3 regions of the Pseudomonas sp. ASL4 genome follow, and region 1 is predicted to be linked to each of the others. Evidence: predicted binding sites of a transcription regulator. Region 1 holds the regulator's gene; each other region holds the start of a gene.
What was found. The regulator sigma-54, encoded in region 1, starts transcription at its own class of promoters, with help from an activator protein. The targets are predictions, from matches to a motif close to ANTGGCATNNANNTTGCTNT.
Positions count from the first base shown of each region.

Region 1 (9,436 bases):
GGTGATCGAGCACAAGGCCGAGCAGGTTCATCATCACGTCAAAACCGGCCGCACTCACCTGATGGATGCCATGCCGGTGCGCATGAGTCAGGTGCTCAACGGTTGGGCGCAACAGCTCAAGGCCAATATCGGCCACCTGCAAGATTTGCTACCGAGCCTGCAATCCCTGGCGCAGGGCGGCACAGCGGTGGGCACCGGGATCAACGCGCATCCGGAGTTCGCGGCGCGATTCAGTCAGCAGTTGAGCAAACTGACTCAGGTGCAATTCAAGCCTGGCAAGGACCTGTTCGCGCTGATCGGCTCGCAGGACACGGCGGTCGCGGTCTCCGGACAGCTCAAGGCCACCGCCGTGTCGCTGATGAAAATCGCCAACGACCTGCGCTGGATGAACTCCGGCCCGTTGGCCGGCCTCGGCGAAATCGAACTCGAAGCCTTACAGCCTGGCTCCTCGATTATGCCAGGCAAGGTCAACCCGGTGATCCCGGAAGCCACCGCGATGGTCGCCGCTCAAGTGATCGGCAACGACACGGTGATCACCATCGCCGGCCAGTCGGGCAACTTCGAATTGAACGTGATGCTGCCGATCATCGCCCAAAACCTGCTGAGCAGCATCGAATTGCTGGCCAACGCCAGCCGTCTGCTGGGTGACAAGGCCATCGCCAGCTTCAAGGTCAACGAGGCCCGGCTCAAGGAAGCGCTGTCGCGCAACCCGATTCTGGTTACCGCACTCAACCCGATCATTGGTTACCAAAAAGCCGCTGAGATCGCCAAGAAGGCGTATCAGCAGGGCCGTCCGGTGATTGATATCGCTCTGGAACACACCGACCTGTCGCGCAGCCAGCTGGAAGAGTTGCTCAATCCAGAAAAGCTCACCGCAGGCGGCGTGTAATCACCGCTACCGCTTTGGAGGCTCACCATGGAGCACTGGAAACGCACGATCGAAAGGGCTAATCGCTGTTTCATGCTGGGCGAATTCGTCGATGCCCGCGAGGCTTACTTGCAGGCACTGGCGCTGGCCCAGGTGTTGTTTGAGCGTTGGGCGGATGCCGATGAAGCGGTGGCTGCTTGCGTGATTTCTCACCACAACCTCGCGGATCTGCACTTGCGTCTGAACCAGCCGGAGGAGAGCGCCGAGTACCTGTGCGCCATCCATCAACGGTTGTTGCAGACGATGCAGGACGCGCGACTGGCTCCGGCGCTGCGCGAGGCGGCGTTGCGCCAGAGCAGCAAGACCTACGTCGAACTGCTGAATTTCATCAGTGAGTACGGCGAATACCCGCGCACCCATCGGCTGTTGCACATGGATGCTGCATCGCCCCGGCATCAGCCCGCCTCTCATCAACATGGAGTCCATTGAACATGGCTTTTACCTTGCCTGCCTTGCCCTACGCCTACGACGCCCTGGAACCGCATATCGATGCGCAGACCATGGAAATCCACTACACCAAGCACCACCAGACCTATATCAACAACCTCAACGCGGCCGTCGAAGGCACCGAGTTTGCCGAATGGTCGGTGGAAAAACTGGTGGCCAGCGTCCAGCAACTCCCGGAAAAGCTTCGCGCAGCGGTGATTAATCAGGGCGGCGGCCACGCCAACCATTCGCTGTTCTGGGAAGTCATGGCGCCCAATGCTGGAGGCAAGCCTGACGGTGCGCTGGCCGAGGCTATTGATGAGCAACTGGGTGGCCTGGATCGTTTTAAAGAGGCGTTCACCAAAGCAGCGTTGACGCGTTTCGGCAGTGGCTGGGCGTGGTTGAGCGTCACGCCGCAAAAGACCCTGATCGTGGAGAGTAGCGGCAATCAGGACAGCCCGTTGATGAATGGCAACACGCCCATCCTCGGCCTCGACGTCTGGGAGCACGCTTATTACCTGCGCTATCAGAACCGTCGACCGGAATACATCAACGCGTTCTACAACGTGATTAATTGGCCTGAAGTCGCGGCGCGCTATCAGGCTGCACTGGTTTAAGTCATCGATAACAAGAATCCAAGGCCGACTATGGGCACTGAAACATTGGCGATCGGAAGTGGACGAATGTTTCGTTACGCACTGGGATCGTTGTTACTGCTGGCGGGTATGACGTTGTTGGCAGCCCAAGGGTTGGCATGGCTAGACCTGGAACCGAAGCTGTCGCGTGCCCTGCAAGGAGGGGTGATCTGCGCCTTGGGTACTGCGCTGGGGGCGGTGCCGGTGCTGGTGATTCGGCGCATGCCGCGGACGCTCAGCGATACCCTGCTCGGTTTCGGTGCCGGGGTGATGCTCGCGGCGACCGCGTTCTCGCTAATCGTCCCGGGCATTTCTGCGGCCGAAAGCCTGGGGCTGACGCCTTGGGCGGCCAGTGGACTAATCAGCTTCGGTATCATGTTCGGCGCATTCGGGCTGTTTCTGGTGGATCGCAAGGTTTCCGGGGCCAGCCCGGAAATGCTCGTCGGCACCTTGCAGCGACCGGTGATTCCACCGCGAATCTGGCTGTTTGTGTTCGCCATCATCGCCCACAACATTCCCGAGGGCATGGCGGTCGGGGTTTCGGCCGGCGGCGGTATGCCCGACGCCGACAGCCTGGCCATGGGTATCGCCTTGCAAGACGTACCCGAAGGGCTGGTGATCGCGTTGATATTGGCCGGGGCCGGGATGTCGCGGGCCAAGGCGTTCCTGATCGGTGCTGCGTCAGGGCTGGTAGAGCCGGTCTTCGCACTGTTATGTGCGTGGCTGGTTAGCCTGGCTGAATTGTTGTTGCCATTGGGTTTGGCGCTGGCGGCCGGGGCGATGCTGCTGGTGGTGACCCATGAAATCATCCCAGAGTCGCGGCGTAATGGTCACGACAAACTGGCGAGTCTGGGGTTGCTGCTGGGGTTTTGTTTGATGATGGTGATGGATACGGCACTGGCTTGAAAAAGATCGCAGCCTTCGGCAGCTCCTACGAGATAGGGAGCGGGGCTGCCGAGGGCTGCGATTTTTTGATTTATTCGCCTTCGTCGAAGAAGTTATTGATCAGCGCCACCAGTGCATCCAGCGCTTCTTGCTCTTGCTCACCTTCAGTACTCAGATGGATTTTGCTGCCCTTGCCGGCGGCGAGCATCATCATGGCCATGATGCTTTTGCCATCGACCATGGCTTGCGGGGTGCGTCCCGCTCTGATCTGGCAGGGAAACTGACCGGCAACCCCAACGAATTTCGCTGAAGCACGGGCATGCAGGCCCAGTTTGTTGATGATTTCAATTTCCAGAGCAGGCATCGCGTTGTGAATCCTTTAGCTGAGGTCGCGGTGGCGAACCTGGACGTTCTTCAGGGATTGTTGCAGGGCCTGGCCCAGACGTTCGGTCAGGTAGACGGAGCGGTGATGACCGCCGGTACAGCCAATGGCGATGGTGACGTAAGCGCGATTGCTGGCAGCAAAACGCGGAAGCCACTTGAACAGATAACCATAAATGTCCTGGAACATTTCTTCGACGTCCGGCTGTGCTGCCAGGTATTCGGCTACCGGTTGATCGAGCCCGGACTGTGCGCGCAGCTCCGGTTTCCAATAAGGATTGGGCAGGCAGCGCACATCGAACACCACGTCGGCATCTACTGGCATGCCACGCTTGAACCCGAAAGACTCCACCAGGAACGCCGTGCCGGGCTCAGGCTGATTCAACAGGCGCAGCTTGATGGTGTCGCGCAGTTGGTACAGGTTCAGGTTGGTGGTGTTGACCTTGAGGTCGGCCAGGTCTGCAATCGGCCCCAGCAGTTGAGTTTCGTCTTCTATCGCCTCGGCCAATGAGCGGTTGGCGGTGCTCAGCGGGTGACGGCGGCGGGTTTCCGAGAAACGCTTGAGCAGGGTTTCTTCATCGGCGTCCAGATACAGCACATCGCATTGGATATGCCGACCGCGAACTTCTTCAAGTAATTCGGGGAATCGCGTCAGGTGACTGGGCAGGTTGCGGGCGTCGATGGAAACGGCGACCAGCGGCTGAGCCAGCTCTGTATGAATCAGCGCGCGTTCGGCCAACTCCGGCAGCAGGCCGGCCGGCAGGTTGTCGATGCAGTAGTAGCCGTTGTCCTCAAGGACATCGAGTGCAGTACTTTTACCTGAGCCGGAGCGGCCACTGACAATGATCAAACGCATGATTAGTGACCGTTTTGCTCGCTCAGGACAACCTGATACAAGGCTTCGTTGCTCGGGGCACTGCGCAGTTTTTCGCGTACTTCCTTGCGATCAAGCATGCTGGCGATCTGGCGCAGTAATTCCAGGTGCGCATCGGTGGCGGCTTGCGGGACCAGCAGCACGAACAGCAGGTCAACCGGAGCGCCGTCGATGGCGTCGAAATCGATAGGTGCGTCAAGGTGCATCAAGGCACTGATGGGCGAGGTGCAGCCCTTCAGGCGACAGTGGGGGATAGCAATGCCGTTGCCAAAACCGGTGGAACCGAGTTTTTCACGGGCAATCAGAGCCTCGAAGACATCTTGCATCTCCAGATCCGGGACTTCCCGGGCGATCAGGTTGGCAATTTGTTCGAGGGCTTTCTTTTTACTGCCGCCCGGCACTTTCACGAGGGAACGGCCGGGGGTCAGGATACTTTCAAGTCGGATCATGGGTTGGGAGTGTTAACGACCGGTTGCGCCCTGAAGGAGGCTCTGGGTCTTTTCCTTATGCTTTTTAAGTTGGCGATCCAGCTTGTCGGTCAGTAGGTCAATAGCGGCATACATGTCGTTATGCTCGGCATTGGCGACCACTTCTCCGCCGGGGATATGCAGCGTGGCTTCGATTTTCTGCAGCAGCTTCTCGACGGTCATCGTGACTTGCACGTTGGTGATCTTGTCGAAATGCCTCTCTAATCGGTCGAGTTTTTCGCCGATGTAGGTGCGCAGGGGTTCGGTCACTTCCAGTTGGTGTCCACTGATGTTGACTTGCATACAGCTTCTCCTTCGTTGCCAGTGCATAAAGCGGCAGGTAAAGGTACCTGCCACTGGAACGCTGTGGCGTGGCTTACATCAACCGCTTGCGTTCGCTCGAAGGCGCGATCCCTAAGGACTCGCGGTACTTGGCGACGGTGCGGCGAGCCACCTGAATGCCTTGTGCCTCCAGTAAACCAGCGATCTTGCTGTCACTCAACGGCTTTTTCTGATTTTCCGCGGCAACCAGTTTTTTGATGATCGCGCGGATCGCTGTGGACGAGCATTCGCCGCCTTCAGAGGTGCTGACATGGCTGGAGAAAAAGTATTTCAGTTCATAAATGCCCCGTGGGGTATGCATGAACTTTTGGGTGGTCACCCGTGAAATCGTCGATTCGTGCATGCCCACCGCTTCGGCGATGTCATGCAGGACCAGCGGCTTCATGGCTTCGTCGCCGTACTCCAGGAAACCGCGCTGGTGCTCGACGATCTGGGTGGCGACTTTCATCAGGGTTTCGTTACGGCTTTGCAGGCTCTTGATGAACCAGCGGGCTTCCTGCAACTGATTACGCATGAAGGTGTTGTCGGCACTGGTGTCGGCGCGGCGCACGAAGCCGGCGTACTGGGCGTTGACCCGCAGCTTTGGCACTGACTCTTGATTCAACTCCACCAGCCAGCGCTCATTATCCTTGCGCACGATGACGTCGGGCACGACGTATTCGGCTTCGCTGGACTCGATCTGCGAGCCTGGACGCGGGTTCAGGCTCTGGACCAGCTCGATCACCTGGCGCAGTTCATCTTCCTTGAGCTTCATGCGGCGCATCAGTTGGCTGTAGTCGCGGCTGCCGAGCAGGTCGATGTAATCGGTGACCAGGCGCTTGGCCTCGGCCAGCCAAGGTGTTTTGGCGGGCAGTTGACGCAATTGCAGCAACAGGCACTCGCCCAGGTTGCGGGCGCCGATGCCGGCCGGTTCGAATTGCTGGATGCGATGCAGGACGGCTTCGATTTCGTCCAGCTCGATGTCCAGTTCCGGATCGAAGGCTTCGAGGATTTCCTCGAGGGTTTCGTCCAGGTAGCCCTGATTGTTGATGCAATCGATCAAGGTCACGGCGATCAGGCGATCGGTGTCGGACATCGGCGCCAGGTTCAGTTGCCAGAGCAGGTGGCTTTGCAGGCTTTCGCCGGCGGATGTACGGGTGGTGAAATCCCACTCGTCGTCATCGTTGCTCGGCAGGCTGCTGGCGCTGGTCTGGTAAACGTCTTCCCAGGCGGTATCGACGGGCAGTTCGTTGGGAATGCGCTCGTTCCAGTCCCCTTCCTCGAGGTTATCCACCGTCGGGGCGGTTTCCTGGTAGGAGGGTTCCTGAATGTCGGCGTTGGGTGGTTGTTCGGCTTTGTCGGCCAATGGGTCGGCGTTATCGAAGTCGTCGCCTTCTTCCTGGCGTTCGAGCATCGGATTGGACTCCAGGGCCTCCTGGATTTCCTGTTGCAGGTCCAGGGTCGACAATTGGAGCAGGCGGATGGCCTGTTGCAGCTGAGGTGTCATCGTCAGCTGCTGGCCCATTCTCAAGACTAGCGATGGTTTCATGGCAGGGGCTTAACACCTTATTCGCCGGCGCGCATGCGCCATCCACTACAGGGCGCCGAAGCGCCAAACTTAAGCAAATTATATGCCTGAAACTGAAGTGTTTGCCTAGAGCGCCGTAACAATAAAAAACACAGCGATGTGTTAATTGCGCCATGCGCTCTGTCGACTAGCCAGACACCTCGGTGCTTACAGGCGGAACTCGTGGCCCAGATACACTTCCTTGACCAGTTCGTTGGCCAGGATGGTGGCGGAGTCACCTTCGGCAATTAGCTGACCATCGTTGACGATGTAGGCGGTTTCGCAGATATCCAGTGTTTCACGGACGTTGTGGTCGGTGATCAGCACGCCAATGCCTTTGGCCTTGAGGTGATGGATGATCTGCTTGATGTCGCCAACCGAAATCGGGTCTACACCGGCGAAAGGTTCGTCGAGCAGGATGAATTTCGGGTTGGTGGCCAAGGCCCGGGCGATTTCCACTCGGCGTCGTTCACCACCGGACAGGCTCATGCCGAGGTTGTCACGGATGTGGCTGATGTGGAATTCCTGCAGCAGGCTTTCCAGCTCTTTGCGGCGAGCGGCCTTGTCGAGTTCCTTGCGGGTCTCGAGGATGGCCATGATGTTGTCGGCGACCGAGAGTTTGCGGAAGATCGACGCTTCTTGCGGAAGATAGCCGATACCGGCCTTTGCACGACCGTGCATCGGCTGGTGGCTGACGTCCAGATCGTCGATCAGTACGCGACCCTGGTCGGCTTGTACCAGGCCAACGATCATGTAAAAGCAGGTGGTCTTGCCGGCGCCGTTCGGGCCAAGCAGGCCGACGATCTGACCGCTGTCGATGGACAGGCTGACGTCACGCACGACCTGGCGGCTCTTGTAGCTCTTGGCCAGATGCTGGGCTTTCAGAGTTGCCATTACTGGGCCTTCTGCTTCGGCGGGATCACCATGTCGATCCGTTGGCGCGGCGTTGTGATCGGCGAGCCAGTGGCGCGGCCGGCCGTAGCCACCTGTTTCACCGTGTCGTAGACGATTTTCTCGCCTTCGGTGGTGCTGCCGTCATCGCTGATGACTTTGGCTTGATCGATCAGCACGATGCGGTTTTGCTGGGCATGGTACTGGACAGTCTTGCCATAGCCTTTGACTGGCTGTGGGGAGGTGGTTTTTTGCAACTGCTCGAAGTACGCCAGGTTGCCCACCGACGTTACGACATCGATCTGGCCATCCTTTGTACGAGTGATGGTCACGGTATTGCCGGTAACCTTCATCGAACCCTGGGTGATGATTACATCACCTTTATAGGTGGCGATACCTTGCTTGTCATCGAGCTGGGCATCGTCGGCCTGGATACGGATCGGTTTCGTACTATCGTCCGGCAGAGCCCAGGCGCTCACGCTTCCCAGTGCTGCGCCCAGACTGAGCAAAATAGGGAGGGTTTTAACGAGCCTCATACTGTCCTCTTACGTTCGATAGCAGGTGTATCCTGCTTTCTTTCAAATACGCTTTCATTCCGTTGCCAGTCGATACACCGCCAGCGCCGTCGATTCTAACGGGTTGCTCGGTCTGCGCATATTGCTGCTGCGGGAACACTGTCATGCGAGTACTGGTAATAATCATCTCGCGGTTCTTTTCATCGGTCCGTGCGATACGTACCGAGTCGATCAGCTCTACCTGAGTGCCGTCCGGATTCACCTCGCCACGCAAGCTTGTGACATGCCACGGAAACTCGGTGCCGCGGTACATGTTCAGGTCGGGGTTGGTCAGCAGTGACACATCGCTCGCCTTGAGGTGTTCGACCTTGTCGGACGTCAAGTCGTACTGCAAGCCGCCGTCCGGCAGGTACTGCACGCTGTGGGCGTTGAGTGCGTAATAGTCGATCTGGCTGACATCGACCTTGGCCACTGGCTTGTCGAGGAAGCGTTCCGGGCTGATGTTCCAGTAGCCGACCGCTGCGAATATCGCGGCGATGCAACAGAACATCAAGAAATTGCGAAACTTTTTGCTCAGCATAATGGGCTCACAGGTACGCGGCGTTAGCCGCATCGAGGCGGCCCTGGGCGCGCAGGATCAGTTCGCAGAATTCGCGGGCAGCACCTTCGCCGCCACGGGCCAGGGTGATGCCGTGGGCGTGTTCGCGCACGAAACTGGCGGCATTGGCCACCGCCATGCCCAGCCCGACGCGGCGAATCACCGGCAGGTCAGGCAGGTCGTCACCGAGGTAGGCAACTTGTTCATAGCTTAGGTTGAGTTGGGCAAGAAGCTCGTCGAGTACCACCAGTTTGTCTTCGCGACCCTGGTAGAGGTGTGGAATGCCGAGGTTTTTTGCCCGCCGTTCGACCACAGGGGTCTTGCGGCCGCTGATGATAGCGGTCTGCACGCCGGCTGCCATCAACATCTTGATGCCTTGGCCGTCGAGGGTGCTGAATGTCTTGAATTCACTGCCGTCTTCGAGGAAGTACAGGCGCCCGTCGGTCAGGACGCCATCGACGTCGAACACGGCCAGTTTGATTTGTTTGCCGCGTTGCAGCAGGTCGTTGCTCATTACATTACTCCTGCACGCAGCAAATCGTGCATGTTCAAGGCGCCGACCGGACGGTCTTCGCTGTCGACCACTACCAGTGCGCTGATTTTGTTGTCTTCCATGATCTTCAGGGCTTCGGCGGCAAGCATCTCGGCGCGTGCGGTCTTGCCGTGAGCGGTCATCACTTCATCGATGGTCGCCCGGTGAATGTCGATCGTGCGATCCAGGGAGCGGCGCAAGTCGCCGTCAGTGAAAATCCCAGCCAGCTTGCCGTCGGCTTCCAGAATGACGGTCATGCCCAGGCCCTTGCGGGTCATTTCCATCAGGGCATCCTTGAGTAGCGTGCCACGCTGGACTTGCGGCAACTCTTCGCCGGCGTGCATGACGTTTTCCACTTTTAGTAGTAAGCGTCGGCCGAGCGCGCCGCCCGGGTGGGAAAATGCGAAGTCTTCTGC
Region 1 covers NZ_CM155280.1:7,123,651-7,133,086, reverse strand. The annotation lists gene AC1MEW_RS32710 (class II fumarate hydratase) at 1-889, shown strand, start outside; gene AC1MEW_RS32705 (hypothetical protein) at 917-1,357, shown strand; gene AC1MEW_RS32700 (superoxide dismutase) at 1,360-1,971, shown strand; gene AC1MEW_RS32695 (ZIP family metal transporter) at 2,002-2,895, shown strand; gene AC1MEW_RS32690 (HPr family phosphocarrier protein) at 2,966-3,238, opposite strand; gene rapZ (RNase adapter RapZ) at 3,254-4,111, opposite strand; gene ptsN (PTS IIA-like nitrogen regulatory protein PtsN) at 4,114-4,578, opposite strand; gene hpf (ribosome hibernation-promoting factor, HPF/YfiA family) at 4,591-4,899, opposite strand; gene AC1MEW_RS32670 (RNA polymerase factor sigma-54) at 4,973-6,466, opposite strand; gene lptB (LPS export ABC transporter ATP-binding protein) at 6,653-7,378, opposite strand; gene lptA (lipopolysaccharide transport periplasmic protein LptA) at 7,378-7,911, opposite strand; gene lptC (LPS export ABC transporter periplasmic protein LptC) at 7,898-8,470, opposite strand; gene AC1MEW_RS32650 (KdsC family phosphatase) at 8,478-9,002, opposite strand; gene AC1MEW_RS32645 (KpsF/GutQ family sugar-phosphate isomerase) at 9,002-9,436, opposite strand, start outside.

Region 2 (9,436 bases), 760 kb from region 1:
GGCCGAGAATCGGATCGCCGGGGACTCGGCCGATGGCGTCGAAATGCATTATTTGCGGCCCTCGGCGTCTTTGGCTACGTCGTCAGTGCGCGCGGCCATGATGAAATCGTTGCGGTGCAGGCCTTTGATGGAGTGGCTCCACCAGGTCACGGTGACTTTACCCCACTCGGTCAGCAGGCCCGGGTGGTGACCTTCGGCCTCGGAGATTTCACCGACAGCGTTGGTGAACGCCAGGGCGTGCTTGAAATTCTTGAACAGGAAAACCTTTTCCAACTGCATCACGCTGTCGCGCACTTCGATGTTCCAGTCAGGAATCTGCTTGATCAGTACCGGCAGTTCTTCGTCGCTGACCTGAGGGGCGCCGGCTTGGCAGGCTTCGCAGTGGGCTTGGTTCAATGTGGACATGGTCTGTTTCCCGATTCGATTCTTGTTAGACGTTACTATTTTTCAGCGCGTACCGCGACTGCCGGTGCACTCAGGCCGCTTTTGGCTTTGGCGCAAATTTCGGTGCGTGCAAGCCCAACTGCATGCCTTGCTTGACCATGCCCATGATGTCTTCATGAGCGACGTCGAACAGGCGCTTGAGGTTGGGCAGCACAAAGTACAGCGGTTGCAGGATGTCGATGCGATACGGCGTGCGCATGCATTCCAGCGGATCGAAGGCCTGGTGTTCCGGCTCGTCCGACATGCAATAAACGGTTTCTTTAGGCGAGGACAGAATGCCGCCGCCGTAGATGCGCCGGCCCTGCGGGGTGTCGACCATGCCGAACTCGATGGTCATCCAGTACAGGCGTGCGAGGTAGACGCGTTCTTCCTTGGTGGCCTGTAGCCCAAGTTTGCCGTAGGTATGGGTAAATTCGGCAAACCAGGGGTTGGTCAGCAGCGGACAGTGGCCAAAGATCTCGTGGAAAATGTCCGGCTCTTGCAGGTAATCCAGTTCTTCGCGGGTACGAATAAACGTTGCCACTGGAAACTGCTTGTTGGCGAGCAATTCAAAAAAGGTCTGGAAGGGGATCAGTGCCGGGACACGGGCCACTTGCCAACCAGTGGTTTCACCGAGGACCTTGTTGATCTCGCCGAGTTGCGGAATGCGGTCGTGGGGCAGACCGAGTTTTTCGATACCGTCCAGGTATTCCTGGCACGCACGACCTTCGATCACTTTCAGTTGGCGAGTGATCAGCGTGTTCCACACCGCGTGTTCTTCGGCGGGGTAGTCGATAAAACCTTGCGCATCGGGCTCGCGAGCCACGTATTGCGTCTGCTTCATGCTGCTCTCCTGCTAGGGGAATTCGTTCTTGTTATGTCCAGCTATGGACCTAGAAATACCCCAAGGTGTGGGTTGATGCAGCAGGTGGTTCGGGTCGTGCGTAGGAAAAATCTGCGGTTTTCGTAAAGTTTTCGTTACGGAATCGGCGATATGGCGCAGGTATTGAGATTTCCCGGTTTGAAAAGCCTTCCAGCTGTCACATAATCTTGACGACTAACTTTGCGCCTCCGCAGAAAAATCCGTCCGAAGGCACTGCAATACCCATGTGGGAGCGGGCTTGCTCGCGAAGGCGGTCTGTCTGACACATTGATGTTGGATGAACCGACGCTTTCGCGAGCAAGCCCGCTCCCACAGGTTGCGCGCCAGGCATCTATCCCATTCACCGCTTTTTGGGCCTTTTATATGCGTATCAAAGTCCACTGCCAAAACCGCATCGGCATCCTGCGCGACATTCTCAACCTGCTGGTGGAATACGGGATCAACGTCGCTCGCGGCGAGGTAGGCGGTGAGCATGGCAACGCGATTTACCTGCACTGCCCGAACCTGATCAACATTCAGTTCCAGGCGCTGCGTCCGAAATTCGAGGCGATTGGTGGGGTATTTGGCGTCAAGCGTGTAGGGCTGATGCCCAGCGAGCGTCGGCACATGGAGCTCAATGCCTTGCTCGGCGCCCTGGAGTTTCCGGTGCTGTCGATCGACATGGGTGGCTCCATCGTCGCGGCCAACCGTGCGGCGGCGCAGTTGCTCGGGGTGCGGGTGGACGAGGTGCCGGGGATTCCGTTGTCGCGGTATGCCGAGGATTTCGATTTGCCGGAGTTGGTGCGGGCCAATAAGTCGCGGATCAACGGCTTGCGGGTGAAGGTGAAGGGTGACGTGTTTCTTGCCGATATCGCGCCGCTGCAATCGGAGCATGACGACAGCGAGGCCATGGCCGGTGCCGTGTTGACGTTGCACCGTGCGGACCGGGTCGGTGAGCGGATCTATAACGTGCGCAAACAGGAATTGCGCGGCTTCGACAGTATTTTCCAGAGCTCGAAAGTCATGGCAGCGGTGGTGCGTGAGGCTCGACGCATGGCGCCGCTGGATGCGCCGCTATTGATAGAGGGTGAAACCGGCACTGGCAAAGAGCTGCTGGCGCGGGCTTGTCACTTGGCCAGTCCGCGAGGGCAGTCGCCACTGATGGCCCTCAACTGCGCCGGCCTGCCGGAATCCATGGCCGAGACCGAATTGTTTGGCTACGGCCCTGGCGCGTTCGCAGGCGCGCGGGCCGAAGGCAAGCTCGGGCTGCTGGAGTTGACGGCCGGCGGTACGCTGTTTCTCGATGGTGTCGGCGAAATGAGCCCGCGCTTGCAGGTGAAGTTGCTGCGCTTTCTGCAGGACGGCTGCTTCCGGCGTGTAGGCAGTGATGAAGAGGTCTATCTGGATGTGCGGGTGATCTGCGCGACGCAAGTGGACCTGTCCGAGTTATGTGCCCGAGGCGAGTTTCGCCAGGATCTGTATCACCGCTTGAATGTGCTGTCATTGCACATCCCGCCGCTGCGCGAATGCCTCGACGGGCTGACGCCGCTGGTGGAGCATTTCCTCGATCAGGCCAGTCGGCAGATCGGTTGCCCGCTGCCGAAACTGGCGCCAGCAGCGATGGAGCGGCTCAGTCATTACCATTGGCCGGGCAATGTCCGGCAGTTGGAAAACGTGTTGTTCCAGGCGGTTTCCCTGTGCGAGGGCGGGACAGTCAAGGCTGAACACATTCGCCTGCCGGATTACGGCGTGCGTCAGCCCCTTGGCGATTTCTCGCTGGAGGGCGGGCTGGATGCGATTGTCGGGCGCTTCGAGAAAGCGGTGCTGGAGCGCTTGTATTCCGAGCACCCGAGCAGTCGGCAGTTGGGTAAGCGGTTGGGGGTTTCGCATACCACCATTGCCAACAAACTGCGCGAATACGATGTCGGCAAAGAGCCTGGTTCCTGAGTCACAGCACGGGTGTTGTGGCGAGGGAGCTTGCTCCCGCTCGGGCTCGAAGCGGCCGCAAAACCATCCTGCGCGATCTGTCTGTCAGATATCGGCAGTCCTTTTTGGGGCTGCTTCGCTGTCCAGCGGGAGCAAGCTCCCTCGCCACAGGGTACAGCGTCGTCCATGAAGGCTGACACTTGCCACTTACCGGCATAACACCGCCGGTTTTTCGACTTCGACACAATTCCCTCATCCCCTCTAAATCCTTCAAGTCCTTTGTTTGCCGGGCCTCGGGCCGCCAGAAAAAAGTTGGTCTGCAAATTGCTTGAGGCTCAGCAGTACAGCGGTGGGCGGCAAACGTCCGGCATGCAGAGGAAAGAGTGTGGACAAGTACCTTTATGTGGCAATGACCGGCGCCAGCCAGAATGCACTGGCGCAGAAGGCTCATGCGAACAACCTGGCGAACATCTCCACCAACGGTTTTCAGAAGGACCTGGAGCAGGCCCGTTCGATGCCGGTGTTTGGTGACAGCTTTCCGGCGCGTGCCTATGCCATGACCGAGCGTCCGGCCACCGACTTCTCGCCAGGATCGATGGTGGAAACCGGCCGTGATCTCGATGTGGCGGTGACCGGCGACGGCTGGATTGCCGTGCAAAGCCCCGACGGCAGCGAAAGTTACGTGCGCACCGGCAGCCTGAACGTTGACGCCTTGGGCGTGTTGCGCGCCGGCAATGGTATGCCGGTGATGGGCAATGGCGGGCCGATTGCCGTGCCGCCCGAGCAGAAAATCGAAGTAGGTGAGGACGGCACCATCAGCATTCGTTCGATGGGTGAAGGCCCGCGGGTGATTGCTCAAATCGACCGTATCAAACTGGTCAACCCTGACCTGAAGAACATGACCAAAGGCCTGGATGGTTCGATCCACACCATGGACGGCAAGCCGGCGCAAGCCGATGCGGGCGTCAAACTGGTGTCTGGGTTCCTTCAGTCGAGCAACGTCAATGCCGTGGAAGAAATGACCTCGGTGCTGGCGTTGTCGAAGCAATTCGAGCTGCACATCAAGATGATGAACACCGCCAAAGACGATGACCAGGCCATGGCTCAGGTCTTGCAGATCAGCTAATTATCAGAACGTCGCGCCGTAAAACAGGCGCACGAGGAGAATCGAAATGCTTCCGGCTCTATGGGTTGCCAAAACAGGTCTGTCCGCTCAGGACACCAACCTGACCACCATCTCCAACAACCTGGCGAACGTATCGACCACGGGCTTCAAACGTGACCGCGCCGAGTTCCAGGACTTGCTGTACCAGATCAAACGCCAGCCTGGCGCCCAGTCGACCCAGGACAGCGCGCTGCCGTCCGGTCTGCAATTGGGTACGGGTGTGCGCATCGTCGGCACCCAGAAAAACTTCACCGCCGGCAGCCTGCAAACCACCGAGCAGCCGTTGGACCTGGCCGTCGACGGCCGCGGTTTCTTCCAGATTCTGCAGCCGGACGGCACCACGTCTTACACCCGTGACGGCACCTTCCACCTCGACTCCAACGGCCAGATCGTGAACGCCAGCGGTTTCGCTCTGGAACCTGCGATCGTCATCCCGAACAACGCCCAGAGCTTCACGGTCGGTACGGACGGCACGGTGTCCATCACCGTTCCCGGCAACGCTGCCTCTCAAGTGATCGGCAACCTGCAAACCGCCGACTTCATCAACCCGGCCGGTCTGCAAGCAGTCGGTAACAACCTGTTCCTGGAAACCGCCGCCAGCGGCGCGCCGCAAGTCGGCACCCCGGGCCTGAACGGTTTTGGCACCACGCTGCAGAACACCTTGGAAGGGTCCAACGTCAGCACCGTTGAAGAGATGGTCAACATGATCACCACTCAGCGCGCTTACGAGATGAACTCCAAGGTGATCTCCACCGCCGACCAGATGCTCTCGTTCGTAACGCAGAATCTGTAATCAAGTCTATGAGGCGGCATGAAGCCGCCTGCAACACCGTGAGGTAGGGTCATGAATCGCTTTGTATCTGTTCTGGCACTGAGTGGGGTGGTCTCGCTCGCGGGCTGCGTCGCACCGACGCCCAAGCCCAATGACCCTTATTACGCCCCGGTGTTGCCGCGAACGCCGCTGCCGGCTGCCGCCAACAATGGCTCGATCTACCAGGCCGGTTTCGAACAAAACCTGTACGGCGACCGCAAGGCGTTCCGGGTCGGTGACATCATTACCATCACCCTGAACGAGAAGACTCAGGCCAGCAAGGGTGCCAACTCGCAGATCGACAAGACCAGCAAGACCAGCATCGGTCTGACGTCGCTGTTCGGTGGCGGCCTGACCACCAATAACCCGGTGGGCAGTGGTGACCTGAGCCTCAACGCCGGTTACAGCGGCGACCGTGCCACCAACGGGGCCAGCAAGTCCGGGCAGAGCAACAGCCTGACCGGTTCGATCACCGTGACCGTCGCCGATGTATTGCCCAACGGCATCATTGCCGTGCGTGGCGAGAAGTGGATGACCCTCAACTCGGGTGATGAGCTGGTGCGGATTGCCGGCCTGGTTCGCGCCGATGACATCGCCACTGACAATACCGTGTCGTCGACTCGCGTCGCCGATGCACGTATCACCTATTCGGGCACCGGTGCGTTTGCCGATGCGAGTCAGCCTGGCTGGTTCGACCGTTTCTTCCTCAGCCCGCTGTTCCCTTTCTAGGTGGCTACGTTGAATCTTAAACACCTGATGGTGGCCGCCCTGTTGCTGTCCGCAGCCTTCAACGCTCAAGCCGAGCGGCTGAAAGACATCGCCAGCATTTCCGGCGTGCGGACCAACCAATTGATCGGTTACGGCCTGGTGGTCGGGCTTAACGGCACCGGTGACCAGACGACGCAGACCCCGTTCACCCTGCAGACCTTCAACAACATGCTCTCGCAGTTCGGCATCAAGGTGCCGGCGGGTTCGGGCAACGTGCAGTTGAAGAACGTCGCGGCGGTGTCGATCAGTGCCGATTTGCCGGCGTTCGCCAAGCCGGGTCAGTTGGTGGATATCACGGTTTCGTCCATCGGTAACTCCAAGAGCCTGCGCGGCGGCACCTTGCTGCTGACGCCACTCAAAGGTATCGACGGCAACGTCTACGCCATCGCCCAGGGCAACCTGGTGGTCGGTGGTTTCGATGCTGAAGGTCGTGACGGTTCCAAGATCACCGTTAACGTTCCGTCGGCCGGTCGTATCCCGGGTGGTGCGTCGGTTGAACGTTCGGTGCCGAGCGGCTTCAACCAGGGCAACAGCCTGACCCTGAACCTCAACCGTTCGGACTTCACCACCGCCAAGCGCGTGGTCGACAAGATCAACGACATGCTCGGCCCTGGCGTTGCCCAGGCTATCGACGGCGGTTCGATTCGCGTCTCGGCACCTTTGGACCCGAGCCAGCGTGTCGACTACTTGTCGATCCTTGAAAACCTTGAAGTCGATCCGGGTCAAGCGGTGGCGAAAGTCATCATCAACTCCCGTACCGGCACCATCGTGATCGGCCAAAACGTCAAGGTTTCCCCGGCCGCCGTAACCCACGGCAGCCTGACCGTGACCATCACCGAAGACCCGATCGTCAGCCAGCCCGGCCCTTTGTCCAACGGGCAGACGGCGGTCGTGCCGCGCTCGCGGATCAACGCCCAGCAAGAGGCCAAGCCGATGTTTAAATTCGGCCCGGGCACCACCCTCGACGAAATCGTGCGTGCGGTGAACCAGGTCGGCGCGGCGCCGGGAGACTTGATGGCCATCCTCGAAGCACTGAAACAGGCCGGCGCGCTGCAAGCCGACCTGATCGTGATCTGAGGACGGCGACCATGGTGGATATGCGCAATGGCAATACCGTCGGCACCAGTGATTCGGGTTCTTACTCGGACCTCAATCGCCTGAACCAGCTCAAGGTCGGTGACAAGAACAGCGACGCCAACATGCGCAAGGTGGCGCAGGAGTTCGAGTCGCTGTTCCTCGGTGAAATGCTCAAGTCCATGCGCTCGGCCACCGAAACGCTAGGCAAGGACAATCCGCTCAACACGCCAGCTGCCAAGCAGTACCAGGAAATGTACGACCAGCAGTTGGCCGTTTCCATGTCTCGCCAGGGCGGTGGTATCGGTCTGGCCGACGTGTTGATGCGCCAGATGTCGAAGAACAAACCGCTGGCACCGGGTGAGGCTGCGGCTGCATCTGCGGCCAAGCAGGAAGCGGCGAAAGCGGCCGTGCCAACCCCGATAGCCGCTGGCACGACGGCCACCAATGGTCCGTTGTCGCGCCTCAATGGCCAGCGTCCGTTGTGGGCGTCGCGCTCGGGCAGGGTGCCGGCGCACGCCGCCGATCACACGAATGACGTGGCAATGCTCAATCAGCGCCGCCTGGCTCTGCCGACGAAACTGGCGGACCGCTTGCTCGCCGGGCTGGTGCCGTCGGTCACGAATACCGCAGCCACTGCCGCGACCGCGCAGAACAAAATCCAGGTTCCGCAGAACGGCAAGACCGGTGCTGGCCCGCTGTACAACGGCGATTGGCTGGCCTCGCAGACGGACACGTCGTCAAACGGGCAGATGCAGATTTACGGTCGCGCCATGGCGCAGATTCCTCTGGCGCCGGCGAAGAAAGCTTTCAGTTCCGCCGACGAATTCGTCAACACCATGCTGCCGATGGCCAAAGAAGCCGCCGCTCGCATCGGTGTCGATCCGCGTTACCTGGTGGCCCAGGCCGCCCTGGAAACCGGTTGGGGCAAATCGGTCATGCGCGCCCAGGATGGCAGCAGCAGTCACAACTTGTTTGGCATCAAGACCGGCAGCAGTTGGACCGGCGATTCGGCGCGGGCAATCACCAGCGAGTTCAAGGATGGCGCAATGGTCAAGGAGACGGCTGAGTTCCGTTCCTATGCCTCTTACAAGGACAGCTTCCACGACCTTGTAACTTTGCTGCAAACCAATAATCGCTATCAAGATGTGGTGAAGTCGGCCGATAACCCAGAACAGTTTGTACGCGAGTTGCAAAAGGCCGGTTATGCAACCGACCCGAACTACGCGAACAAGATTTCGCAAATAGCCAAGCAGATGACGAGTTACCAAAACTACGCTGCGGCGGGCGTTTCCACCACGCCTCTATAGGCACAAGGCATAAGGTCTGAACCATGAGTTTGCTCAATATCGGGATGTCGGGGCTAGCGGCTAGCTCATCCTCTTTGGCTGTGACGGGCAACAACATTGCCAACGTCGACACCGCCGGTTATTCACGTCAGCAAACGGTGCAGACCACCAACTCCTCACAGCAGGTCGGTAACGTGTTTATCGGCACCGGGACGACCCTGGCCGATGTGCGCCGGGTGTACAACTCCTACCTCGATGCACAGTTGCGCACCGCCACTTCGCTTGACAGTGAAGCTTCGTCGTACCTGGCTCAGGCTACGCCGCTTGACGCTACGCTGTCCGACACCAACACCGGTTTGACCGGCGTGTTGCAGAAATTTTTCACCTCGATGCAGGGCGTTTCGACCTCGGCAACTGACGACACTTCGCGTCAAGGAGTGCTGACCGGTGCCCAGGCGCTGACCAGCCGCTTCAACACCATCGCCCAGCAGTTGAACGATCAGAACACCACGCTCAACGGCAGCCTTGGCGACATGGCGTCCCAGGTGAATAAACTGGCCACCACGATTGCCAACCTCAACCAGAAAATTGGTGAGGTCTCCACCAGCGGTGGCCAACCAAACGACATGCTCGACTCCCGTAACGAAGCGGTGCGTCAGTTGTCCCAACTGGTCGGCGCTCAAGTGGTCGAGCGCGGCTCCAGCTATGACATCTACGTCGGCAGCGGCCAGCCGTTGGTGATCGGCAACACCACCAACACCCTGGGCACTGTGCCGAGCAAAGACGATCCGTCGCGCATGGCGCTGCAGTTGGATCGTGGCTCCAGCACTATCGACATTACCTCGGTGGTCAGCGGCGGCTCGATCGGTGGTTTGCTGAACTATCGCAAAGATGTGCTCGACCCTTCGCTCAATGAGCTGGGGCGTGTGGCGCTGGTCATGGCTGACCAAGTGAACAGCCAACAGGCCCAGGGCATCGACAAGAACGGTGATTTCGGCGCGGCGATTTTCAACAACATCAACAGTGCCGCCCTGATCAGTCAGCGCAGCATTGCCAACGCGGGCAACAGCACCGGTTCCGGCAACCTGAACGTCACCATCAAGGACACAGGCCAGCTG
Region 2 covers NZ_CM155280.1:6,361,159-6,370,594, reverse strand. The annotation lists gene AC1MEW_RS29170 (amino acid aminotransferase) at 1-49, opposite strand, end outside; gene AC1MEW_RS29165 (4a-hydroxytetrahydrobiopterin dehydratase) at 49-405, opposite strand; gene phhA (phenylalanine 4-monooxygenase) at 476-1,267, opposite strand; gene AC1MEW_RS29155 (sigma-54-dependent transcriptional regulator) at 1,670-3,232, shown strand; gene AC1MEW_RS29150 (flagellar basal body rod protein FlgF) at 3,597-4,337, shown strand; gene flgG (flagellar basal-body rod protein FlgG) at 4,384-5,169, shown strand; gene flgH (flagellar basal body L-ring protein FlgH) at 5,221-5,916, shown strand; gene AC1MEW_RS29135 (flagellar basal body P-ring protein FlgI) at 5,944-7,032, shown strand; gene flgJ (flagellar assembly peptidoglycan hydrolase FlgJ) at 7,044-8,339, shown strand; gene flgK (flagellar hook-associated protein FlgK) at 8,363-9,436, shown strand, end outside.
Region 2: a site for sigma-54 is predicted at 3,523-3,542, ahead of AC1MEW_RS29150 (flagellar basal body rod protein FlgF). Genes of this name have one in related genera too.

Region 3 (9,436 bases), 2.8 Mb from region 1:
AGGGTGAAGAAACCCGAACCGTTGATGCCCATGTCCAACACGTTACCGGTGTTGTTGATGTCACCTTGGGTGAACTGTTGGGACACGTTGGCCAGTTTTACACCGCTGCCGACGACTTGGCTGCCGCTGCCGAGTTTGGTCGCCGAATAGACGTCTTCAAACTCTGTACGGGAGGATTTGAAACCGGTGGTCGCGACGTTGGCGATGTTGTTACCGGTTACATCCAGTTGTTTGTTGGCTGCATAGAGACCGCTAAGGCCGATATTGAAAGACATATTCCACTCCTTTGTGCCGGTTAGTCGGCTCTATATACCAATGGTTTGAACTTTGGACAGGGCGACCGGGCCCAGGCCTGCGAGGTTGAGCGTCAGCTCGCCGCCGGTCTGGCTCAGGGTCACGCTGTTGACGGTGGCCGGCAGGTAAACCGCCAGGTCCGTCGCCGTACCGTTGACAGGCGCGCTGGCCTTGACGGTATAAGTGCCGACTGGAACGGTGGCGCCGCTCGAGTCCTTGCCATCCCAGGTGAAGGCAGCACTGCCTGCCGCCTGAGTGCCCAGATCGATGGTTCTGACTGTGTTGCCACTGCTGTCGGAAATGGTCACGGTGCCGCTGGCGATGGACGACGTCAGGTTCACCGAACCGTTAACCGCTTTGGTCGGATCATCAACCTGCAGTGAGTTGGTCTGCACGATCACCGAACGACCGACCAACGACGAAGCCTGCAACGCTTGCGAAGAGCTGAAGTTGCTGGCAATCGAGCTGACCGTGGTGTTCAGCGTGGTGATGCCTTCCAGACTGCTGAACTGGGCCAACTGGGCGACGAACGCACTGTTGTCCTGCGGGTCCAGCGGGTTCTGGTTTTTGAGTTGGGTCACCAGCAATTGCAGGAACGCGTCCTTGCCCAGTGTCTGGCCGCCGGTCGCGGCGCCGGCCAAAGAGCCAAGGCTATTCGCGGTGGAGCTGTTGGCCGTCACCGAGGAGTTGGCCAGAATGTCGTTCATGCTGAGGCTGCTGGTGGTATCGGTAACACTCATCTGAGTCGCCCCTTATCACTGACCGAGGGTCAGGACCTTCTGCATCATGGTTTTGGCGGTGTTCATCATTTCCGCGTTGGTCTGGAACGAACGGCTCGCGGAAATCATGTCAGCCATTTCTTCGACGACGTTGACGTTCGGGTAGTAGACGTAGCCCTTGGCGTCGGCGGCCGGATGGTTCGGCTCGTAGCGCGCTTCAAGATTGCTCTGGTCTTCGACCACGCCCAGCACTTGCACGCCTTGACCGGCGGCGTCCTGGCTCTGGAACAGCGAATCGCTGCCGCCGTTCTGGCCGCCCTGGAACATGGTGGCGAATACCGGGTGACGGGCACGATAGGTCTGGTCGATGCTCGACGAGACGGTTTCGGCGTTGGCGATGTTCGAGGCAACGGTGTTCAGGCGAGTGGTCTGGGCACTCATGCCGCTACCGGCAATGTTGAAAACACTGGCAAGAGACATGACTTACTCTCCACGCAGGGCTGAAACCAGCCCTTTGAATTTGCTGTTGAGCAGGGTGAAGCTAGCCTGGAAGCCCACCGCGTTTTCCGCGTAGTTGGATTGTTCCAGTTGGGCGTCCACGGTGTTCTGGTCGATCGACGGTTGCATCGGCGTGCGATACAGCAGCGACTCGTCACCATTGCCCAGGCCTTCGGCTTCGATATGACGGCTGTTCGTCATGTTCAAGGCGAAAGTGCCGTTCTTGGTTTTCTCGTTCTGTGCGGCAAGCACCTTGGAGAAATCCAGGTCCCGAGCCTTGTAGTTCGGGGTGTCGGCGTTGGCAATGTTGTTGGCCAGGACTTCGGCACGCTGAGCGCGGAAGCCCAGGGCTTGTTCGTGGATACCGAGCGCTTTATCGAAGCTGATGCTCATGTCGGGAAACCTTCGGGTGACCTGATTTTTCGTAACGTGAACATAGCAAGCCGCGTGCCAATTAAAAAAAGCCCGTAAACCGGGCCTTTGCGGGCATCGGCAAGGCGGCAATGCCAGAAAAGCGGCAACGGGTTTCCGCCGCCTGCCGCTTTTCTGCCGCTTTCCCGAATCGCGCGCGGCCCCTGTAGGAGCTGCCGAAGGCTACGATCTTTTGATCTTGATCTTAAAAACCAGGATCAAAAGATCGCAGCCTTCAGCAGCTCCTACGTGATGCAAAAGCGGCAGGCATAAAAAAGGGAGCCCTTGAGGACTCCCGTTTTTTTATGCCTGCCGCTTTTGCATCACTTCGCCTGGTAAATGATCCCCGGACTGCACTGGACCATTTGGTAATGGTCCGGCAAACCGTTCAGCGCTTCAGAAGCGCCCAGGAACAAGTAACCACCCGGCTTCAACGTGCTGTGAATGCGCAACAGGATGTCTTTCTTCACCTCGGCGGAGAAGTAGATCAGCACGTTGCGGCAGAACACGATGTCGAACTTGCCCAGTGCTGCGTAGCTATCGAGCAGGTTGAACGAGCGAAACTCCACCCGACTCTTGATCGGCGCCTTGATTGCCCAACGCCCCGGCCCTTTCGGGTCGAAGTAACGCTGCAAACGCTCGGGCGACAGACCGCGACCGATCGCCAGGCTGTCGTACTCGCCAGTCTTGCAGTTGGTCAGCATGGTGCCGGACAAGTCGGTGGCAACAATCTGCACGCCCATCTTCAACTGGCCCATGTTGACCCGTTCGAACTCGTCGATGGACATCGACAGCGAATACGGTTCCTGACCCGACGAGCAAGCCGCCGACCAGATGCGCAGACGTTGACCGGGAGCAGCCTTGATTGCTTCGGGCAGCACCTTGTTCTTCAAGACTTCAAACGGATAGGTGTCACGAAACCACAGGGTTTCGTTGGTCGTCATGGCATCCACCACCATTTCGCGCAAACCACTGCGCGGCTGGGTCTGGATGCGCTGCACCAGTTCACCCAGGGACTTGATGCCCTGCTGTTCCATCAGTTTGTTGAGACGGCTCGAGACCAGGTACTGCTTGTTTTCACCGAGCAAAATGCCACAGGCTTTTTCCAGGAATACCCGGAACTGTTCGAAATCCAAATTACCCGTAGACAAAGATACCGCCTCTTAAATCGTGTTGACCGCCAGGGGCAAAAGGCCCCTAGCTGATGTCTGCTGCTTTGATCCGGTCGACTACCCGGGATGCCAGGTCATCAGGACGGAATTTGGCAAGGAAGTCATCGGCACCGACTTTCTTGACCATCGCCTGATTGAACACACCCGACAACGAAGTATGCAGGATGATATGAAGCTTTTGCATGCGAGGGTCGTTGCGGATCTCGGCCGTCAGGGTGTACCCGTCCATCTCCGGCATCTCGATGTCGGAGATCATCATCAGGAACTCTTCTTCCGGCTTCTTGCCCTCGTCGACCAGCTTGCGCAGGTACTCCAGCGCTTGCCGACCGTCGTTCAACGCCACCACTTCGACACCGATCGTTTGCAGGCAACGGGTCACCTGCTTGCGCGCCACCGACGAGTCATCGACCGTCAGCACTCGCAAGGACAAGGCCTTGTGCTGGGTTTCGACATCGACCACCCCCACCGAAATCGCTTCCGGTGTCGGCGCAACCTCCGCCAGGACTTTCTCGACATCGATGATTTCGACTAACTGATTGTCGACCCGAGTCACAGCCGTGAGGTAATGATCGCGTCCAGTGCCCTTGGGTGGCGGATGAATCTCCTCCCAGTTCATGTTGACGATGCGCTCTACCGACCGGACCAGGAAACCCTGAGTCTTGGTGTTGTACTCCGTGATGATCACGAAGGGATTGCTTTGATCTTTAAGTGCACCGGCACCGGTCGCCATCGCCAGATCGAGGATCGGGATGGTCGCCCCACGAATATTTGCCACACCGCACACGACGGGACTGGACTTGGGCATCAGAGTCAGTTTGGGGCATTGCAGCACCTCACGAACCTTGAACACGTTGATCCCGTAGAGTTGCTGGCCGTCGAGACGGAACAACAACAGCTCCAGGCGATTCTGCCCTACCAGTTGCGTGCGCTGGTTTACCGAATCCATTACACCAGCCATGCCCAGACTCCTACACCAACGCTAAGTTGTGTTGCGACGCACATTCATCACTAAACGGCACGGCGCTTGCTTTTTAACCCTTATGAACGATCAAACGACATTTTTCCGACGCCTGACATCAAACTACCGCAAATTGCTTTGCGTGATGTCGGCTGCTTGCCTGTTGACCCCTGGCAGCCCTGCCGTTGCTGATGCGGTTACCTTGCCTGACATGCTTATCGGCGTCACTCAGGGCTTTCTTGAATTCACCGTAGAGGACTATCTGGCTACCAGTCAAACGGAAGGTCGCTACGAAATCGAGGTCAAGCAGCTCGATCCGCGACTGCGCATGCCCATGTGCGACAAGGAATTGACAGCCTCCCTGGAAAGCCCGGCCACCCCCATCGGGCGGGTTACAGTCAAGGTTCGTTGCGAGGGCAGCTCCCCCTGGACCGTGTTCGTACCCGCTCAAGTGCACCTGTTTCGAGAGGTCGTCACCACCACTCGCCCGCTCAGGCGCGCCGGCATCATCGAACCGGGCGATGTCGTTTTACGCGAGCGCGACATCAGCTTGATCAACCAGGGGTATTTCACCTCGGTTGACCAGGCCATCGGACAGAAACTTACCCGACAAACGGTAGGCGATCAGGTCATCACCCTGGTCCATCTCGAACAGGCGGAAGTCGTACGCAAGGGTGATCAGGTGGTGATTACCGCACGCAGTGGTACGCTCAGTGTGCGCATGCCGGGCGAAGCGCTCTCCAATGGTGGCCTGGCTGAACAGATAAGGGTAAAAAACCTCAATTCCATGCGAGTCATCAAGGCGCAAGTCACCGCGCCAGGCCAAGTGGAAGTGTCCATGTAGGGCTCTCTGTTTTGTGAAGCTATGGCGCGCCGCCTGGCTGTTGCCTAAACTGTGCCCCATGCAGGACAAGTGCTGGCGCATGCGGCTCATTGCTTAAATGAGCCTAAAGTTTTCGCAGGGATTGCCGAAAACATGGCAAGCGTCCAAATACCCAGAGGTTTTTTATCATGGTCATCGATTTCAGCCGTTTAAACAGCTCCTCGCCACTTACGGGCAGTACACGTACCAGCGTTGCCAAGGAAACCGCCGACGCCGGCAAATCCGCACCGCTGACTACCCCGGCCGAACAGGCCAGTACCGTCACAAGCGGGGAATCGGTACATCTCAGCAATGAGGCTCAACAGTTGCAAAAGGTCACTGACAAGCTGCGCGATCAGCCTGCCGTCGACAACGCCCGTGTGGCCGAGTTGAAAGCAGCGATTGCCGATGGCAGCTATAAAGTCGACAGCAACCGTGTAGCCAGCAAACTGCTCAACTTCGAAGCCCAGCGCTAGGCCATCGCCTGCGCCAGGCTTTTGGACGCTTAAAACCCAAGGCCAGCCATGCACGACACTAATCTACTGCAACTGATCACCGACGACTTTGCTCCAGCTCAACGCTTGCTGGCGTTATTGCAAACCGAGTCCCTCGCCTTGCACGGTCGCGACATGCCACTGCTTGAAGAAATTCTGGCGGAAAAACAGGCATTGATCATTTTGCTCGAACAGCATGGCCGCAAGCGCAGCGAAATCCTCGCCAGCCTGAACCTGCCCCTCACTCGCGCCGGCCTTGAGCAACTCGCCAGCCATTCGAGCATTGGCGGTCAGTTGCTGGAACAAAGCGATGTGCTGACCGATCTTCTGGCTCAATGCCAGGCTGCCAACGTCAAGAATGGCCAGTCGATCCTGATGCAGCAGGCCGCTACGGCCAATCAGCTGAAAATCCTCACCGGTGGCGAACCTCCAGCGCTCTATGATGCACGCGGATCAACTGCCAAGATGGCCGGGCCTCGTCCGCTCAGTCAGGCTTGAGTCCGCTAATGAGCACGCCCTATCAAGACGCGAAACATGCTGGCAGAATGCCGGCTAGTAGTCATATTTTGTCTGGAGATTGATGAACCGTGTTCAATGCCTTAAGTGCGGAAGATGCTCCGCAGCCACCCAAGGTGCTCACCACACCCCTGGAAATCTCCGGCAACCTGCGCCAGCTGCAAGACAGCCATGATCCGCTGATCATCACGTTCCACGAACGTAGCCAGCGCTTCCAGAGCTATCTGGTGGACATCGATCGTGACAGCAACATGATCGCCCTGGACGAGATGATCCCCCGTGACGGTGAACGCTACCTGTTGGCCGGTGAACCATTCCGGGTCGAAGGCTTCCACGACGGTGTGCGCATTGCCTGGGAAAGCAACGGTCCGTTGACCATCGACGAGTCCGGTGGTGGTCGTTGCTATCGGGGCGCGCTGCCGACCGAGGTGGTGTACCACCAGCGTCGCAATGCCTTTCGCGCCGCGTTGAAGCTGGCGCAACTGGTTAATGTCGAACTGGGTGGTGAAAAACTCAAGTCGCCGATCAACGGCAAGTTGCTGGATATCTCTGCCACTGGCTGCAAGCTGCGCTTCGAAGGCGATATCACTTCCAGCCTGCAACTGGGCCAAGTCTATGACCGCTTCATCGCCGCCCTGCCCTTTGGCAGCATGACGGCCCCGGTTGAACTGCGTTACTTACACTTCGAAGAAAGAATCTCCACCACGTTCGCCGGCGTACGCTTTCACAACATGAGCGGCCTGGTGCAACGGCAGGTCGAGCGCTTCGTCTATCAGCTTCAGCGCGAAGCCCGGCGCTTCGACAAAGACGACATGTAAGCACTGCGCTTCAATAAAAAACGGGCAGTCCCTTGCGGTGACTGCCCGTTTTTTTATGCATGGATATTAAGGTCTGGCCTCGGTGAAGCTTTGTTCGCGACCTGTGTCCGGGTCGTGCGGTTCTTCCGGGGACGGATCGGTTTCAGGTTTCGGCTCAGGGTCCGGTTCAGGATCGATCGGGTTCTGCATCTGATCCTGCACCACTTGCTCATCGACCCGCGGGTCAAGGGCTGCCACCAGCGGTGAACTCGACATGCTGTCAGGCATGGCCACGTGATGCAGTGGCGCATCGTCGACCTGATGCAGGTTGGTCACCGCTTTCGGGCGAATCCGCCACACCAGCACCAGCGCAAAGAAGCTGAAGAAGGCATACAGCATGTGGCTGCCGAACAGTTTCATCAGCACCCCGGCCACCAGCGGCCCGATACTGGCGCCAACGCCGTAGGTCACCAAAAGCATCGCTGTCAGGGAAACCCGACGATCCCCCTCAACGTGGTCATTGGAAAACGCCACCGCCAACGGATACAGGCAAAACTGCACCAGCGAACAGAAGAACCCGGCGATGAACAGCACCTCCAGCGGCACTTCGGTCATGATCGCCAGCGGCAACGCAGCAACGGCCAGACACAAAGCGAAGCAGCGGATCAGCAACGCCCGATCATAACGATCAGACAACCAGCCCAACGGCCACTGCACCACCAGACCGGCAAAAATGCAGCTACCCATGAACAGACCGACCTGCTCGGTCGAAAGCCCTTGTTGCGAGGCATACAACGGTGCCAGACCGTAGAACGAACCGACGATCAACCCGGCCCCCAACACCGTGCTCAACGACTGCGGCACTCGCTTGATGAAGAACCGCGGCTCCATCGGTGCCGGATGCAAAGGCGCCGGGTGAATGCGTCGGGTCAGGGCCACCGGCACCAGGCACAACGCGAAGCACAAGGCGACCAGCATCAGCAGCTCCAGGCCCAAGGCCGGGTGCAGAACCAGAATCAGCTGCCCCAACACCAGCCCCAGGTACGAGGCAATCATATAACCGCTGAACACCAACCCGCGCTGCTTGGCTTCGGCCTGCTCATTGAGCCAGCTCTCGATGACCATGTATTGGCACATCATGCCAAGACCCACGATCACCCGCAGAAACAGCCACGCAGGCAACCAGTTGATCAAGCCATGGCCCAACACTGCCGCGCCGACAATCCCGGCACACGCTGCATAGGCGCGAATATGCCCGACCCGGGCAATCAACCGGTGGCCGATTTTGCCGCCCAGCACCAGGCCAAAATAGTTGGCCGCCATCAACGCACCGACCCACAAGCTGTCGACATGGTCAGCCGCCAGGCGCAAGCCCAGATAAGTACTCAACAGACCCGAGCCGATCAACATCATCAGCGAGGCGAAATACAGCGCTCGAAAGGATTTCCAGATTTGGCGCATCGGCGTTCCGAGCGGCTCCTTGCAGTGAGTATCGGGCTAGCGAGAACGATAGCCCGAAGACGACGGGTCGTCAGGCCTGGGCTGCTAAAACACGCCGTTCCCAGGGAGTAATTTCATCAAAGAAGCTGGTCAGTTCCATGGTCTTCGAAGCGATGTAGCCTTCGATGAACTCCTTGCCAAACAGTTCCATCGCCAATTGGCTACGTTTCAGACGTTCAAGGGCAGCGTGCAAGGTACATGGCAACGTAAGATTATCCGGCACCACGAATTCGCCCTGAATCGCCTCACTCGGCTCCAGCTCGTTTTCGATGCCGTGCAGCCCGGCGGCCAGGCTTGCGGCAATCGCCAGGTACGGATTGGCATCGGCGCCAGGCAAGCGGTTCTCGACCCGACGGGCCACCGGCGAACTGGCCGGAATACGCAGACCCGCCGCACGATTATCGTGGGACCAGCAGGCATTATTCGGCGAAGCAAACGGGTGGCACAAGCGCTGATAGGAGTTCACGTTCGGCGCAAACAACGCGGTGAAGTCGGCCATGCCGGCCTGCTGACCGCCGATGAAATGACGGAAGGTCGCCGTTGGCTGCCCGGCCTCATCGCTGAACACGTTACGCCCGCTGCCGATCTCGACGATACTTTGGTGAATATGCATCGAACTGCCCGGCGTGTGCGCCAACGGCTTGGCCATGCACACCACCGTCAAGCCGTGCTTGAGCGCAACTTCTTTGAGCAGGTGCTTGAATAAAAAGGTCTGGTCAGCCAACAGCAACGGATCGCCGTGCAGCAGGTTGATCTCGAACTGGCTGACGCCCATCTCGTGCATGAAGGTATCGCGAGGCAAGCCAAGGGCGGCCATGCATTCGTAGACTTCACTGAAGAATGGTCGCAAACCGTTATTGGAACTGACGCTGAACGCCGAATGACCGTCCTCGCGACGACCGTCCAGGCCAATGGGCGGCTGGAACGATTGCGTCGGGTCGGTGTTGGGCGCGAAGACAAAAAACTCAAGTTCGGTCGCCACCACTGGCGCGAGGCCATGTGCGGCGTAACGCGCGATAACCGCTTTGAGTTGGCCGCGGGTCGACAGACGGGAGCTTTCCCCGGTCAGTTCATCCGCATCACAAATGGCGAATGCCCGAGGCTGTTTGCTCCACGGCAAACGGTGGATTTGAGCAGGGTCCGCAACCAGCGCCAAGTCGCCATCATCGCTGCCGTAAAAACGCGCCAGCGGATATCCGCCCATGATGCATTGCA
Region 3 covers NZ_CM155280.1:2,487,139-2,496,574, reverse strand. The annotation lists gene flgE (flagellar hook protein FlgE) at 1-275, opposite strand, end outside; gene flgD (flagellar hook assembly protein FlgD) at 306-1,034, opposite strand; gene flgC (flagellar basal body rod protein FlgC) at 1,050-1,493, opposite strand; gene flgB (flagellar basal body rod protein FlgB) at 1,497-1,904, opposite strand; gene cheR (protein-glutamate O-methyltransferase CheR) at 2,246-3,073, opposite strand; gene AC1MEW_RS11310 (chemotaxis protein CheV) at 3,120-4,052, opposite strand; gene flgA (flagellar basal body P-ring formation chaperone FlgA) at 4,135-4,896, shown strand; gene flgM (flagellar biosynthesis anti-sigma factor FlgM) at 5,064-5,390, shown strand; gene AC1MEW_RS11295 (flagella synthesis protein FlgN) at 5,439-5,906, shown strand; gene AC1MEW_RS11290 (flagellar brake protein) at 5,996-6,742, shown strand; gene AC1MEW_RS11285 (MFS transporter) at 6,809-8,182, opposite strand; gene AC1MEW_RS11280 (glutamine synthetase family protein) at 8,253-9,436, opposite strand, start outside.
Region 3: a site for sigma-54 is predicted at 1,947-1,966, ahead of flgB (flagellar basal body rod protein FlgB). Genes of this name have one in related genera too.